Regions from separate parts of the Cytobacillus dafuensis genome, predicted to be linked through region 2. Evidence: riboswitches for the same ligand, from Rfam matches in the RefSeq annotation. Region 2 holds a riboswitch; the other holds the start of a gene.
The links. Region 2 has a riboswitch for lysine ahead of FSZ17_RS08470 (transporter substrate-binding domain-containing protein). Riboswitches for the same ligand answer to the same signal wherever they lie in the genome.
Positions count from the first base shown of each region.

Region 1: linked by a shared signal. The riboswitch ahead of FSZ17_RS17165 (aspartate kinase) and the one ahead of FSZ17_RS08470 (transporter substrate-binding domain-containing protein) in region 2 are both predicted to bind lysine.

Region 1 is NZ_CP042593.1:3,587,106-3,595,255, reverse strand. Features, by position in the region: gene FSZ17_RS17185 (electron transfer flavoprotein subunit beta/FixA family protein) at 1-613, shown strand, start outside; gene FSZ17_RS17180 (electron transfer flavoprotein subunit alpha/FixB family protein) at 762-1,739, shown strand; gene trxA (thioredoxin) at 2,117-2,431, shown strand; gene uvrC (excinuclease ABC subunit UvrC) at 2,527-4,299, shown strand; lysine riboswitch at 4,413-4,592, shown strand; gene FSZ17_RS17165 (aspartate kinase) at 4,764-5,993, shown strand; gene FSZ17_RS17160 (YslB family protein) at 6,040-6,498, opposite strand; gene FSZ17_RS17155 (succinate dehydrogenase cytochrome b558 subunit) at 6,884-7,492, shown strand; gene sdhA (succinate dehydrogenase flavoprotein subunit) at 7,565-8,150, shown strand, end outside.
Region 2 is NZ_CP042593.1:1,781,581-1,789,730, reverse strand. Features, by position in the region: gene FSZ17_RS08480 (amino acid ABC transporter ATP-binding protein) at 11-745, opposite strand; gene FSZ17_RS08475 (amino acid ABC transporter permease) at 764-1,531, opposite strand; gene FSZ17_RS08470 (transporter substrate-binding domain-containing protein) at 1,596-2,444, opposite strand; lysine riboswitch at 2,627-2,808, opposite strand; partial or broken gene FSZ17_RS23680 (hypothetical protein) at 2,966-3,072, opposite strand; gene pdxR (MocR-like pyridoxine biosynthesis transcription factor PdxR) at 3,362-4,819, opposite strand; gene qoxA (cytochrome aa3 quinol oxidase subunit II) at 5,602-6,513, shown strand; gene qoxB (cytochrome aa3 quinol oxidase subunit I) at 6,582-8,150, shown strand, end outside.

The sequences.
Region 1 (8,150 bases), 1.8 Mb from region 2:
GGTTGTTGTTATCTCTGTCGGAAATGAAGAAACTGAAAAACAGTTGCGTACGGCTCTAGCTATGGGAGCAGATAAAGCTGTTTTGATCAATACTGAAGATGATCTAGACTATGGGGACCAATTTACAACAGCAAAAATATTATCTGAATATTTAAAGGATAAGGAAGCAGATTTGATTATTGCAGGAAATGTTGCTATTGATGGCGGCTCAGGTCAAGTTGGACCACGTGTTGCGGAATTGCTTAATATTCCATATGTAACAACGATTACTAAGCTTGAAATTGCAGGAAGCAATGTAACAGTTGTTCGTGACGTTGAAGGAGATTCTGAAGTAATTGAAACATCCCTTCCTCTTTTAGTAACTGCACAGCAAGGATTGAACGAGCCTCGTTACCCTTCATTACCAGGAATCATGAAGGCAAAGAAAAAACCTCTTGATGAGCTTGAGCTAGATGATCTTGATCTGGATGAAGACGATGTAGAGGCTAAAACAAAAACGATTGAAATTTACCTTCCTCCTAAAAAGGAAGCGGGTAAAGTTCTTGAAGGTGATTTATCAGATCAAGTAAAAGAACTTGTAAATCTACTGCACACTGAAGCAAAAGTAGTCTGAATAAAAATTTAAATATAAAAATTAGTACTAAAACAATAATTTAGATTAGGTAGGGCTATTGTTGGAATAGGTAATTTTGTTATTCTCTATTACTTTTAATTCAACTTTTGGCGTCTAACCTCTCGAAAAACGCAGGAGGTAAATCATAATGACTAGAAAAGTGTTAGTGTTAGGTGAAGTCCGTGATGGATCATTGCGTAATGTTTCCTTCGAAGCAATTGCTGCAGCAAAAACAACTGCTGAAGGCGGAGAAGTTGTCGGAGTTTTAATCGGTAATTCTGTAAACGCTTTAAGTGGAGAATTGATCCAATTTGGTGCTGACCGTGTAGTTACAATAGAGGATGAAAAATTAAAACAATATACTCCAGATGGTTACTCTCAAGCAATTATGGCTGTAATTGATGCTGAAAAACCAGAAGGTCTTATCTTTGGTCATACAGCATTAGGAAAGGACCTTGCCCCTAAAATTGCAGCAAAATTAAACTCTGGATTAATTTCAGATGTGACTGCTTTAGAAGTAGCAGGAGGAAACTTAGTTTTCACACGTCCTATTTATTCTGGAAAAGCATTCGAAAAGAAAATTGTTACCGATGGTTTAATTTTTGCAACTATTCGTCCGAATAATATTAGTCCTTTAGAAAAGGGTGAATCAAGAACTGGTGAGGTATCTTCTTTATCAGTTGATATTAAAGATCTTCGTACAATCATTAAAGAGGTAGTTCGCAAGGCAAGTGAGGGTGTGGATCTATCTGAAGCGAAGGTTATAGTAGCTGGAGGACGCGGGGTTAAGAGTGAAGAAGGCTTTTCTCCATTACAGGAACTTGCAAAAGTTCTTAACGGAGCTGTTGGAGCTTCCCGCGGCGCTTGTGATGCAGACTATTGTGATTACTCATTACAAATCGGTCAGACAGGGAAGGTAGTTACTCCTGATCTATATATTGCTTGCGGTATTTCAGGTGCAATTCAACACCTTGCAGGCATGTCAAACTCCAAAGTAATTGTTGCTATTAACAAGGATCCTGAAGCAAATATCTTTAAAGTGGCAGATTACGGAATCGTTGGAGACTTGTTTGAAGTTGTCCCAATGCTTACTGAAGAGTTTAGAAAATTATTAGTTAATGCATAGAAAAGCGGAAGCGCCTTGAAAGGGGAACATCAACTAAATACCGCCACGTCCTGTCGCATTGTCGACACTAGTACATCCTGTACGTCGGGGGTAGGCGCTCCTCCTAAAAGCTCCACTTTTAGTCGTGCGATGCATATGCTGCCGAAGCATTCCTTGTGGAGCTAGGCATTCCTCTAACTCGCGAAAAGATTTTTATATTGTGAAATGACGGGCGGTATTGATTCCGCTCGTTTTTATGTCATACAGTCTTTTCTACATATACGAATAGTAATACTGAATAAGGGAAAATTACGTATCGAAGCAAAATGTTAGCATCAGTAAATAATCAATGTTATACTGTCGGTAGTATATAAGTTGAATATTAGGAGGCATTTATTATGGCAATTACAAACGTTACAGATCAAAGCTTCGCTACTGAAACTGGTTCAGGAGTCGTTCTTGCAGACTTTTGGGCTCCATGGTGCGGACCGTGTAAAATGATCGCTCCAGTTTTAGAAGAGCTTGACTCTGAAATAGGAGATAAAGTAAAAATCGTAAAGATTGATGTAGATGAAAACCAAGAAACAGCAGGTAAGTTTGGTGTTATGAGTATCCCGACTTTACTCGTTTTTAAAGACGGTGAAGTTGTAGATAAAGTTGTCGGCTTCCAACCGAAAGAAGCTCTTGCAGAACTTCTTTCTAAACATGCATAATAAATAAGATTAAATGTAAATTAAACCCCCGGCTTCTCCATTGAAGTCCGGGGGTTTTGCTAAGGAAAGAGCATTTCTAATTTGGAAGTGAAAATATGAATGAAATGATTAAAAACAAACTAATGCTTTTACCTGATCAGCCTGGCTGTTATTTAATGAAGGATCGCCAAGGAACAATTATCTATGTAGGGAAAGCAAAAATATTAAAAAATCGTGTTAGATCGTATTTTACTGGCTCGCATGACGGGAAAACCCAAAGGCTTGTAAATGAGATCGAAGACTTTGAATATATTGTAACATCCTCTAATATGGAAGCATTAATCCTTGAGATGAACTTAATCAAAAAGTATGATCCGAAATATAATGTAATGCTCAAGGATGATAAGACCTATCCGTTTATTAAATTAACTGCTGAGAAACACCCCCGCCTCATTACAACTAGAAAGGTAAAAAAAGATAAGGGGAAATATTTTGGTCCATATCCAAACGTATCAGCTGCTAATGAAACAAAAAAACTCCTGGATAAAATTTATCCATTAAGAAAATGTACAACACTTCCCGATCGTGTTTGCCTTTATTATCATCTAGGACAATGTCTTGCACCATGTGTAAAGGAAGTCGGCGAGCAAGAATATAAGAAAATGACAGATGAAATTACCCGTTTTTTAAATGGCGGCTATAAAGAAATAAAAAAGGATCTCACAGAGAAAATGATAGCTGCAGCTGACGAGCTAGACTTTGAAAGGGCAAAGGAGTTCCGAGACAAAATCGTTCATATTGAGGCCACAATGGAAAAACAAAAAATAACGACGACAGACTTAACTGATCGTGATGTATTTGGTTTCGCAGTGGACAAAGGCTGGATGTGTGTACAGGTATTCTTTATTAGACAAGGAAAGTTAATCGAACGAGATGTTTCGATGTTTCCACTTTATCAAGAGCCTGAAGAAGAAATATTAACTTATCTGGGGCAATTTTATTTAAAAGCAAATCACTTTAAACCGAATGAAATATTGCTTCCTGATTCAGTGAATGCTGAAATGGCTGAAGAGCTCATAGGAGTTAAAGTTTTTAAACCACAGCGTGGACAGAAAAAAGATTTAGTTAAACTTGCATGCAAAAATGCGAAAATTGCCCTTCAAGAAAAATTCTCTCTCATTGAAAGAGACGAGGAAAGAACCATTAAAGCCGTTGAAAATTTAGGTGATCAGCTAGGGATTTATACCCCTCACCGAATCGAGGCTTTCGACAACTCCAATATTCAAGGAACAGATCCGGTTTCTGCAATGGTTGTCTTTATTGATGGGAAGCCAGAGAAGAGAGAGTACCGTAAGTATAAAATAAAATCTGTTCAAGGCCCGGATGATTATGATTCAATGCGGGAGGTTGTTCGCCGAAGATATTCTCGGGTTTTGAAGGAAAATCTTCCTCTGCCAGACTTAATTATCATTGATGGAGGAAAAGGTCATGTAGAAACGGTTAGAGATGTACTGGAAAATGAGCTCGGCCTTGATATACCTATTTCCGGTCTTGTAAAGGATGATAAACATAGAACTTCACAGCTTTTGTATGGAAATCCATTAGAAATTGTACAACTTGGAAGAAATAGCCAAGAGTTTTATTTGCTACAAAGAATTCAAGATGAGGTTCACCGTTTTGCGATTACATTTCATAGACAGCTAAGAGGAAAAAATGCCTTTCAATCTGTGCTTGATGATATCCAAGGAATAGGTGAAAAACGAAAGAAGCAGTTGTTAAAAACCTTTGGATCCATAAAGAAAATGAAAGCTGCATCACTAGAAGAATTAAGAGAAATTGGTCTTCCAGCGAATGTAGCGGAGGATTTAATTAAAAAATTACAGGAATAATATTGTTTGAAAAAAATGAATGTGCTATAATAACTGAAAATTAAATATTACTTTATCACATTAAAGCGAATTCAAAAAGAGAGTTAATTCTTAATTTTTGAAATGTCTCTTATAGTGAAGATAGAGGTGCGAACTTCAATAGTAAATGCTTGGAGAAGAATGGGCTTCAATGAAAAGCTTTGAAAGGGAATGTTTGCCGAAGTGGAGAAAGTCTCATCACTTTCTTTGCTGGTTTTGTATTGAATAAATGCAAGATTGTCAAGACAAATTCGTCTTGGAGAGCTATCACACTGTGAATAATCGTATTTTTTATACGCTTATAATCACAGCAATGGGATAGAATCTCATTGCTTTTTTTTATGCCATTATCCAAAACAAATCAAGGACGTAGGCATATTTTCTAAAGCAATTGTAGTCAAGACGGTCAAAACAAACTACTCGAATTAATAGAAAGAGGGGTAACCGTGGGACTAATTGTATTGAAGTTTGGTGGGACATCTGTTGCGAATGTGGAGAGAATAAGAAATGTAGCTAATAGAATAATTGAAGAAAAGAACAGAGGAAATGATTGTATAGTTGTTGTTTCTGCTATGGGGAAATCAACTGATGAGCTAGTCAGCTTAGCAAAGGAAATTTCCCCCAACCCAAATAAAAGAGAAATGGACATGCTCTTAACTACTGGAGAACAGATAACGATTGCATTATTAGCTATGGCTCTATCTGAACAGGGTTATCCAGCGGTTTCTTTAACAGGTTGGCAAGCAGGAATAAAAACTGAATCAGTTCATGGAAATGCCAGAATTATTGATATTGATACAGAAAGGTTAGAAAGTGAACTAAGCCAAGGCTTGATTGTCATTGTCGCTGGTTTTCAAGGGCTTACGAAGGAAGGGGCAATTTCTACATTAGGACGTGGAGGATCTGATACAACAGCTGTGGCCCTAGCTGCAGTTCTGAGAGCAGATAAATGTGATATTTATACAGATGTAACAGGAGTATTTACAACAGATCCTCGCTATATAACAGATGCTAGGAAGCTTTTAGACGTATCATACGATGAAATGCTGGAGCTTGCACATTTAGGTGCAAGTGTTTTGCATCCAAGAGCGGTTGAGTTTGCAAAAAACTATAATATCCCATTAGAGGTCCGTTCTAGCAGTGAGAGGGAAGCAGGAACGATCATCGAGGAGGAAGTCAATATGGAGCAAAATTTAGTTGTACGTGGAATCGCATTTGAAAGTGAAATAACGAGAGTAACCGTTTTAGGTTTGTCTAATTCCTTGTCATCACTATCTGTTATTTTCTCTGAATTAGCCAAGAATCATATTAATGTCGATATTATTATTCAAAGTACGATAGCTGATCAATCAACAAATCTTTCATTTTCGATTAAAAATGAAGATCTGAATGAGACGCTTCAGGTATTAGAAAATTGTAAACAAAGAATAAACTATCATCAAATTGAATCTGAGCAGGGCCTAGCGAAAGTTTCTATTGTTGGTTCAGGGATGATCTCCAACCCAGGGGTGGCAGCAAAAATGTTTGAAGTACTATCGACAGGCAATATTCCAATTAAAATGGTTAGTACTTCAGAAATAAAGGTTTCAACTGTCATTGAGCAAGAAAAAATGCTTCAGTCTGTTCAGTTGCTGCACAACGCTTTCAATTTATCTGGTATACCTGTAGAATCCTAATTTAAAAAGAAAAAGGCTTTCTACAGAAAGCCTTTTTCCAGTATTTTCATGATCGATTCAGAGTGTCTTTTTTATCCCATTTTACCGTGAAGTGCACTTTTCCCTTTTTTTTGTGGGGTTGTTCATATGCTTCACAAATTACTTCTTTCTGCATTTCTATTTGTTGTGCTATAAACCCAGCTTCCAGCTGAAATGTGCACTGATCATTTTTTTGCAGTCTGTCATTTATTAAGGAACTGAATAGCATAAATTCCATTTCGTTTTTTGATTCTTTTATTATACTAAGGTTTCCCCAGGCGGCCTGTTGAAAAAATTCGATCATTTGGGATATAGATTCCATGGGGTATTGGCGAGCAAGTCTTTTTCCTGCCCAATACAAAATGTCAGGTGCATCATTACCTAATATTTCGTTTAGTAGAACTTCTCGAATAAGTTCATAACCGAATACAGGAATGGTTTCAGATTTTTTTTCGTCATGTCTTAATTCTGCAGCTGTTTCACTCAAGCTAGATTCCTCTCTTTCTATTATTCTTCTATTATATACAATGTGGAACTAATTTAGACATGTAAACTTGAAAAAAGGCTATTTTTGTGACTAGAAAAAAATACTATTTCGAAATAAATAGAGATTTGTATTAATTATAGAAAAAACAAGGTCATCCATGCCATTTTTATAATATCAATATATTTCAAAAATTTTTTCATTTGAACAATTTATGTAATCGTTTCCTTGACGCTCTAAGATGTTGAGAGTAAAATGGACATGTCACATAATTGTAAGAAAATGATATGCCATTTTCGAGTTGATGTTTAAGGAAAAACACGACTTTTATACATAATGTTTAAAAGTGAAACCTTGAGCATCTTGTAAAAATTTAGGGGGGTAAATCATGGCGGGTAATCGAGAATTTTTTTATCGCAGATTGCATTCATTACTTGGTGTAATACCTGTAGGTTTGTTTATAGTACAGCACCTTGTAATCAATCATTTTGCAACAGGGGGAGAGGAGTCGTTTAATAAGGCTGCAGGTTTTATGGAAAATCTGCCATTCAGAACTTTCTTGGAAGTTTTTATTATATTCTTGCCTTTATTATTTCATGCCATCTATGGACTTTATATTGCCTTTACTGCTAAAAACAATGTAAGTAGATTTGGATTTTTCCGAAATTGGATGTTTATGCTCCAACGTATTACTGGTGTTATTACGCTTATATTTGTTTCATGGCATGTATGGCAAACTCGAATACAAGCTGCACTCGGTGAGGAAGTTAACTTCGACATGATGGCGAGCATTCTTTCAAATCCGTTTATGTTCTGGTTTTATATAGCTGGTGTTATTTCTACCATTTTCCACTTCTCTAACGGTTTATGGTCTTTCTGTGTCAGCTGGGGAATCACACTCTCACCTCGTTCACAGGTAATATCAACATATGTAACGATTGCTATCTTTATTGCGCTATCTATTGTAGGTATTCGTGCAATTACAGCATTTATTTAATATTATATTAAAAATTTGTTCGGGTTTAAAAGTTGTACTTTAGGTTTACTAAGTATTAGGGAGTGAATCACAATGGCTAAAGGTAAGGTAATTATTGTCGGCGGTGGTTTAGCCGGCTTAATGGCAACAATTAAAGTTGCAGAATCAGGGACTCCGGTTGAGTTATTCTCTTTAGTTCCGGTTAAACGTTCTCACTCTGTTTGTGCTCAAGGTGGTATTAACGGAGCTGTAAATACAAAAGGAGAAGGGGATTCTCCATATATCCATTTCGACGATACCATTTATGGTGGAGACTTTTTAGCAAACCAGCCTCCTGTTAAAGCAATGGCTGAGGCTGCACCAGGGATCATTCATTTATTAGACCGTATGGGCGTTATGTTTAATCGTACACCTGAAGGATTGTTAGATTTCCGACGCTTTGGAGGAACTCAGCATCATAGAACAGCATTTGCTGGTGCAACTACTGGTCAGCAGCTTCTTTATGCTTTGGATGAGCAGGTTCGTCGTTTCGAGGTTGCTGGTTTAGTGACGAAGTATGAAGGATGGGAATTTTTAGGTGCTGTCATTGATGATGAGGGGATTTGTCGTGGTGTAGTAACGCAAAACTTAACCTCTTCTGAAATTAAATCCTTCTCTGCTGATGCAGTTATTATGGCAA
Region 2 (8,150 bases):
CCACTTACTCCTAATTCAATGTCCTCTTCAAAAACTCCCTTGTACGTTCCTGGGTCGGCTGATTAAAGATTTGCTCTGGGCTACCTTCCTCGGCAATTACGCCCTTGTCCATAAAGACAACACGATCCGATACTTCCTTAGCAAACCCCATTTCGTGGGTGACGATTAACATCGTGAGACCGCTATCTGCAAGTTCCTTCATGACCTTCAGAACTTCTCCTACCATCTCAGGATCTAGGGCAGATGTTGGTTCGTCGAACAGCATAACATCTGGTTCCATGGAAAGTGCACGTGCAATAGCGACACGCTGCTTCTGTCCACCTGATAATTGCTTTGGCTTTGCGTTCACATATTGATCCATTCCAACAACTTTCAAATATTTCATCGCGACTTTTTCTGCTTCTTGGCGGGAACGCTTTAGTACTTTCATTTGGCCGACGGTACAATTCTTTAAAACATTGTGGTTATTAAATAAATTAAATTGTTGGAACACCATTCCTAACTTTGTACGGTACGCGGAGATGTCATGCTTATTATCCAAAATATTTTCTCCGTTATAAATGATTTGGCCGCCGCTCGGTTTTTCTAATAAATTTACACATCGCAGAAGAGTTGATTTCCCTGACCCTGAAGAGCCGATGATACAGACAACCTCGCCCTTATTTACCGAAAAATTAATGTCCTTCAACACTTCATGCGTACCAAAAGCTTTATTTAAATGTTGAATTTCAATAACTACTTCCATTCTTTTGCCCTCCTTCGCCTAATGATTATTCTTTTTTCGCAGCAAGTCCTCCGGTGTCTCTACTTGCATTTGATTGGCATACATCGTGTAATTCTCCGGTCCATCTATTCTCTTTTCGATGTAACGCAGAATTCTTGTTACCGTAAAGGTCATTATAAAGTAAAGAATACATGCTACGAAAAATGATTCGAAATATCTGAAGTTGTTACCTGCGATTGATTTTGTTTGGAAAAATAATTCAGAGACCGAAATGACATTAAGCACTGAAGTATCCTTTATATTGATAACGAATTCATTGCCTGTTGCTGGTAAAATATTTCGGATGGCTTGTGGCAAGACAACATTCTTCATCGTTTGAAAATGGTTCATCCCTATTGCTTGTGCTGCTTCATATTGTCCTTTATCAATAGAAAGAATACCACCTCGGATGATTTCTGACATATATGCCCCTGTATTAATTGATACGATTAGGAATGCAGCGTTTAATCGATCCATATCAAAACCGAAAGCTAAAGCAGACCCATAATAAATAACCATTGCTTGGACAATCATAGGAGTTCCACGGAATATTTCGATATAAATAGAAAGTATTGCATTAATCACTTTAAGAAAGATTCTCTTTGCCCCACTATCTGGTGTAGGAATGGTTCGGATTACGCCAATTAATAAACCGATGATAAAGCCTAATATCGTACCAACCATTGCAATTAAAAGCGTTACACCAGCACCACGAAGGAACATTGGCCAATTATTTGTAATGATTTCAACTACCCACTCAAAACTCATAGTTCTCCCCCTTTAAGAAAAGCGAAACCGACTGCATGAAGATGCACCCGGTTTCACATAATCATTAATTGGCTGCTGGTTGATTTTTAATAGCAGCATCCATAATGCTTGTACGTTCATCCTCAGAGATGCCTGCCAAGATTTTATTGATTTCTTCCGTTAAGTCACTGCCCTTTGCAACACCTACTGCAATTGCAGTATCATCATCTGATGTTTTAAAGCCATCTTTAAATTCAATCATCTTAAAGTTTTCGTTAGCAGATTCAGCACTTACTCCTTCTGGACGTTCAGATACATATCCATCAATAACTCCTGATTCAAGCGCAACCCTCATTGCTGGGAAGTTATCCATAGCAGGCTGTTTGTTCACACCGTCAATTTGATCGATGACTGAATAGTGGAAAGTATTTAATTGAGCAGACACTTTTGCACCATTAAAATCTTGGATAGATGTAGCTCCATCATATTTTCCGCCTTTTTTAACAACCATAACTAAATTCGATTTATAGTAGACGTCTGAAAAGTCAATCGTCTTTTTACGTTCAGCTGTTGGCGACATTCCTGCAATAATAGCGTCAATTTTTCCAGAAGTCAGAGCCGGGACTAGGCCATCCCACTCAGTCTTCACGATCACTAATTCTTTTCCTAAACCGTCAGCGATTTTTTTTGCGATTTCTACATCGTATCCACCTGCATATTCTGCACTTCCGTCAATTTTTACGCCGCCATTTGCTTCATCCATTTGTGTCCAGTTGAATGGAGCATATCCAGCTTCAAGCCCCACTTTAAATGTTCCATTTTCAGACTCTCCTGCACCACCTGTTTTTTCAGAATCCTTGCTTGTACCACATCCTGCCAAAAGTAAAATCATAGATAAAGACATTACTATTAAAAATGATAATTTTCTCCTCATGAAGCTTCTCCCCTTTTGTTATGATAGTTTAATATATTTCTATAATCGGAAAGGTATGCATGCCACCCAATTATAAAAGTCCCATTATTCAATTTATTCGGGAAATTTACATAATAAAAAGAGACCTGAGGTAAACTCAGGTCTCGTATTATACATTTGCCCTTAAGTCCTCTTCTTTCCCTAAATGAGATAGCACAACTCAATAAACCGGGATGTTTATTGAGACAGTCCTGCAGTTCTTAACTGCAGACCCAGCAAGCAATACAGAGAATATTACAAGCTTCGGCGACATTTCCTTCTCAATAGCATCATAGCTTCTCAAGCTCCGCTAAAGACTGTTAAATATCGCGCCTCTACCTCACTAGTAAAAAGTGAGGTCTTATTAAATTGTTACATGTAGTCTACAATAATCGATATAATCTGTCAACATTCTATAAGGAAAAAGTCACAGAAAATCATTATTTTAATATTATATTAATTTAATGTTCTTTTATCACGCGAATTGTTTTTAATTCAGTATCTCATGCACCTTGAACTGGAAGACCGGCTTCAATATTTGTTCTTGTATACATTACGAAATTATTACACCAGGGATAAAGATCGGAATCCCAGGAGGATAAACCATAACACTTTTAAAATATAGGCTATGTTAAACTTCCCTGTTGATTTCCGCTGCAGTCACTTAGCGATCGCGGGCGGTCCGGAAGCCTGCTCGTAGCTATCTCTACTGCTGGGTCACCCTTTGACTCGCTTCTCCCGCAGGACATTGAATAAGCTTCCTAGAATGATCACCGCACGAAGGAAATGCGTTAGCATTTTCGAGGAACTCGCGCCTGCAGCAAGAATCAACAACAAAAATAGCATTATCAACACTGAGCTTTAACAAAGCTAAAATATAAAAAAGGATCATGAAATTTTCATGATCCTCCGATTAAATAATTATTATTTACTGCATTAAGTGCTTCGGTAAACCTCTTTATTCCTTCATTTATAGATTCTTCATTTTCCCTTGCAAAGGTAAAGCGGACGAATCCCTTTTTGGATCCCATTGTAGTTCCGGGTACATAGATAACCCCTCTTTTGATTGACTCTTCCAGCAATTGTACTTCATTAAAATCTTTATTCAACTTGCACCAAATATGGATTCCACCCTGCGGTATATAAAAGTCAACTTGATCCTTTAAATAAAATCTAAGGCTCTTGACAATTTGATCCCTTCGCTTCTCTAACTGTTTGACTAATTTCTTGATATGAAAATGAAATTCTTCCGATTCCAAAAAATCATTAGAAATCCATTGAGTAAAGCTAGCATGCCCGAAATCTATTTGCTGTTTCGCATCGGATAATCTTTCAATAACTGGTCTTGGTCCAATTATCCAACCAATTCGCAGCCCTGAAGCAACGATTTTCGATAAAGAGCTAATATATAAAACATTTCCGTTGAGATCCATTGATTTTAGAGTTGAGATCTCTTCTCCTGAAAAGGACGTTAAACTATATGGATCATCTTCAACAACAGGAATCCCATATTCAGAAGATATTTCCAAAACTGTTTTCCGCCGATTTTTGTGAAGTAAAGCTCCTGTTGGATTTTGAAAAATCGGATTTAAAAATATCATCCGAATTCGATGTTTTTTATGTAATGACACCAAATCATTAGGGTTTATTCCATCTTTATCTACTGGTAAATAATATATTTTGAGCCCTGCCGATTTAAATATAGGGAGATTATAATGGTAGGATGGCTCTTCAATAGCAATTGCATCTCCCGGTTTTAACAGACATTGAACGACTAAATGTAAGGCTTGTTGGGCTCCCGATGTAATAAGTATTGATGAAGGATTTGTATCAATTCTTCGAAATTGTTTAACGTGTTTTGTAATGGTCTCTCTTAATACTACATTTCCTTGTGGATGGTCATATCCTAAGCTTCCAATAAAAGACCTAGTAGAAGTAATCTTTCTTAAGGAATCCAATGGAAAAAGATCCTCCGATAATTCCCCGCTTGCTAAATCAATCAGTTTATGCTCTACCATTTCTTTGCGAATTTTTTGTGTAACAGGTAAATTGGGCAAAAAGGATCCAGCCTTAATATACCTGTTCCAGCTCGGTATACGTTTCCTCGTAATTCCCCATATATCTTTGCTAATGGTCGTACCGCTTCCTCTAGTTCTTTGTACGAGCCCATTGGATTCCAACTCGTCATACGCGGCAACAACTGTGCTTCTATTGATGTTAAGCTCTTTAGCTAAGTATCTTTCAGAAGGTAATGGTTTATCAGGTGGAAAAGTACCATCTGCTATGCCATTTTCGATATATTCTGCAAGCTGTTTATATATAGCTTTTTTCGCTTTTCGATCTGGTTTCCAGTCCATTTACTACATTCCTCACTACTTTGTTTAGCCCTAATACTAATTATTGTATTCATATTTCTTTATTTATTCAAACTTAGGAAAGTTCATTTTTCCAATATTACCTATTGCACTATTACTTCTCTAGGTTAAATGACAGTATCGGTGTTAAGCAAAAAAAGTAATATATACTCCAAGAGCAATTATTGCAAGGATGATAATTACACCATAAATTAAAGATAAATTAATATTATTTCTTCTTGTTGAGCTGCTATAATTTTCGTCGCCATTACGAGTGACTAATAGAGTTAAGACAATTGATATGAATAAGATACAGAAAACCAAAGCAAACATAATCTTCATGTTACACCTCTTAAGACATTTTAGATTCTAACTAAAATTATACTAGGATAAAAAAATATCAATAAAAAAGTAAAATCAATTGAGATATTTTTAATCTTCAAAGAATTTTTTTTGTTGGGTAAACTATTAATCTTTTAGGATACTATTTTTTCTAAATAATAATAGTATACGATATGTCTCACAATTAAATACCATCCATTTTGTCAGAAATTTAACCAACCACTTTTGTAAAAGTGACTTGTTAAACGATTCTTTATTTTAAAAGAAAAGGCTGATGTACCAATATTTACAAGCGTATTTTTGAACATTTTGTGACACCAATCACATTTCCTTGCCTTTCAGAATTAGAGCGACTAATATATAAATCGACTGTGAATCATGAAACATGCTAAATCATTATTTCGCTATGAAACTACAAAATAAAATATGGAAGGGGTTATTCCATGAGAAAAAAATGGTCTTTTTTATCAATAGTTTTCACTATTGTCACTATGTTAACAGGATGCGAACCGCTATTGGTTTTGGATCCTAAAGGGCCCCAAGCTGAAAGGCAAGCAAGTGACATCATGTTATCGATTGGAATTATGTCGATAATTGTCCTAGCTGTCTTCGCTATTTTAATTATTATGCTAGTAAAATATCGTGCTTCAAAGCAAAGAGATGATTATGAACCACCTCACATTGAAGGAAATATATGGATTGAAGTCATTTGTGTGGGGATTCCCGTTTTAATAGTCGCTTACCTTTCCTTTGTTTCCGTTCAAAGTAACAATATCGTTGAGTCAGCACCGAAAGGGTATGAAGATAAAGAGCCATTAATTGTATATGCTTCAACATCTAATTGGAAGTGGCATTTTAGTTACCCTGAAGAGAATATCGAAACAGTTAATTACTTGTATATTCCTACAGATCGAGCACTTGAATTTAAACTCTATTCATACGGCCCAATCACGAGCTTCTGGATTCCTCAGCTTGGTGGACAAAAATACGCAATGTCTGACATGGTCAATACATTACATTTAGCAGCTGATGTTCCAGGTGAATATATGGGACGAAATGCCAACTTTAGTGGAAAAGGATTTGCTGAAAATACCTTCAATGTCAAAGCGATGCCTGAAAGTGAATTTGATGATTGGGTAGATGAAGTGAAGAAAACAGCGGAACCTCTTACTGAAGAGAAATTCGATGAATTATTAAAACCAGGTCATGTTGGGCAGTCCACATACACTGGAACTCACTTAGAATTCATGCCTCCTCCAGAAGGTGAAAATGGTGGACATAATCACGGATCATCTAATTCAGAAAAATCTGCAGATGATTCACATGAAGAACATTCTAATCACCAACATCATTAGGTTTATCTTACGTTAAAACAAAAAGCTAGTTTTATATATCAAGAATTCCTGAAAGGAGTCACAAATGTATGGATTACTTTGATCGATTTGCCGTACCACATACAAGTCCTGCTATTTATGCATCGATGGTTGCCATTGGACTTACAGTTATCGCAATTATCGCTGGCTTGACCTATTTTAAAAAATGGGGCTATTTATGGCGTGAATGGTTAACAACAGTTGACCATAAACGTATTGGTATTATGTATTTAATATCTGCATTATTAATGCTATTCCGCGGTGGAGTAGATGCAATTATGATGCGTGCTCAACTAGCAGTGCCTGAAAACACGCTGTTAGATGCTCAGCACTATAATGAAATATTCACTACCCATGGAGTCGTTATGATTATCTTTATGGCCATGCCATTCATTATGGCCTTCATGAACTTCGTAGTTCCATTACAAATTGGAGCTCGTGATGTAGCGTTCCCGCGATTAAATGCAATTAGCTTCTGGTTATTCTTCACTGGAGCGATGTTGTTGAATATCTCTTTCGTCATTGGTGGTTCTCCAGATGCAGGTTGGACTTCTTATTTTCCACTTGCAGGAAATGAATTTAGTGAATCTGTAGGAACAAACTATTATATGATTGCTCTTCAGATTTCTGGTCTGGGTACATTAATGACAGGGATTAACTTTATAACTACTATTTTAAAAATGAGAGCACCAGGCATGACACTAATGAAAATGCCAATGTTCACATGGTCTGCTTTAGTTACGAACGCTATTATCGTTTTTGCTTTCCCTGTATTAACTGTAGCACTTCTTATGGGCACGATGGATCGTTTATTTGCTACAAACTTCTTTACTACAGGAAATGGCGGTATGGATATGCTTTGGGCGAACTTCTTCTGGGTTTGGGGACATCCTGAAGTGTACATCTTAATTCTGCCGGCATTTGGTATTTATAGTGAGATTATCTCAACCTTTTCACGCCGTAATCTATATGGTTATAAATCAATGGTCGGCTCAATGGTTATAATCTCTCTATTATCATTCTTAGTTTGGACACACCATTTCTTTACAATGGGTCAAGGGGCTCTAACGAATAGTATTTTCTCTATTACTACAATGGCGATTGCTGTTCCAACGGGAGTTAAAATATTCAACTGGTTATTTACACTTTATAAAGGTAAAATCGTTATTACCACTCCAATGCTTTATTCATTATTGTTCATTCCGATTTTCACAATCGGTGGGGTTACTGGGGTAATGCTTGGAATGTCAGCTGCCGACTACCAATACCATAATACGATGTTTTTAGTCGCTCACTTCCACATGGTTATTATTCCTGGTGTCGTGTTCGCTATGCTTGCTGGTCTCCATTACTACTGGCCAAAAATGTTTGGTTACATGTTGAATGAGAAAATTGGTAAAGCAGGGGCATGGGTTATCTCCATGAGCACTCTTTTAGCATTCATGCCAATGTTTTTCACTGGTTTAGATGGTCAAGCACGTCGTATGTACACTTACTCTGAATCAACTGGATTTGGATTTTTGAATATGCTTTCGTTCATTGGAGCACTTGGACTTGCTATAGGTTTCTGTTTAATCGTGTACAATGTTTACTACAGCACTCGTTACGCTTCAAGAGAT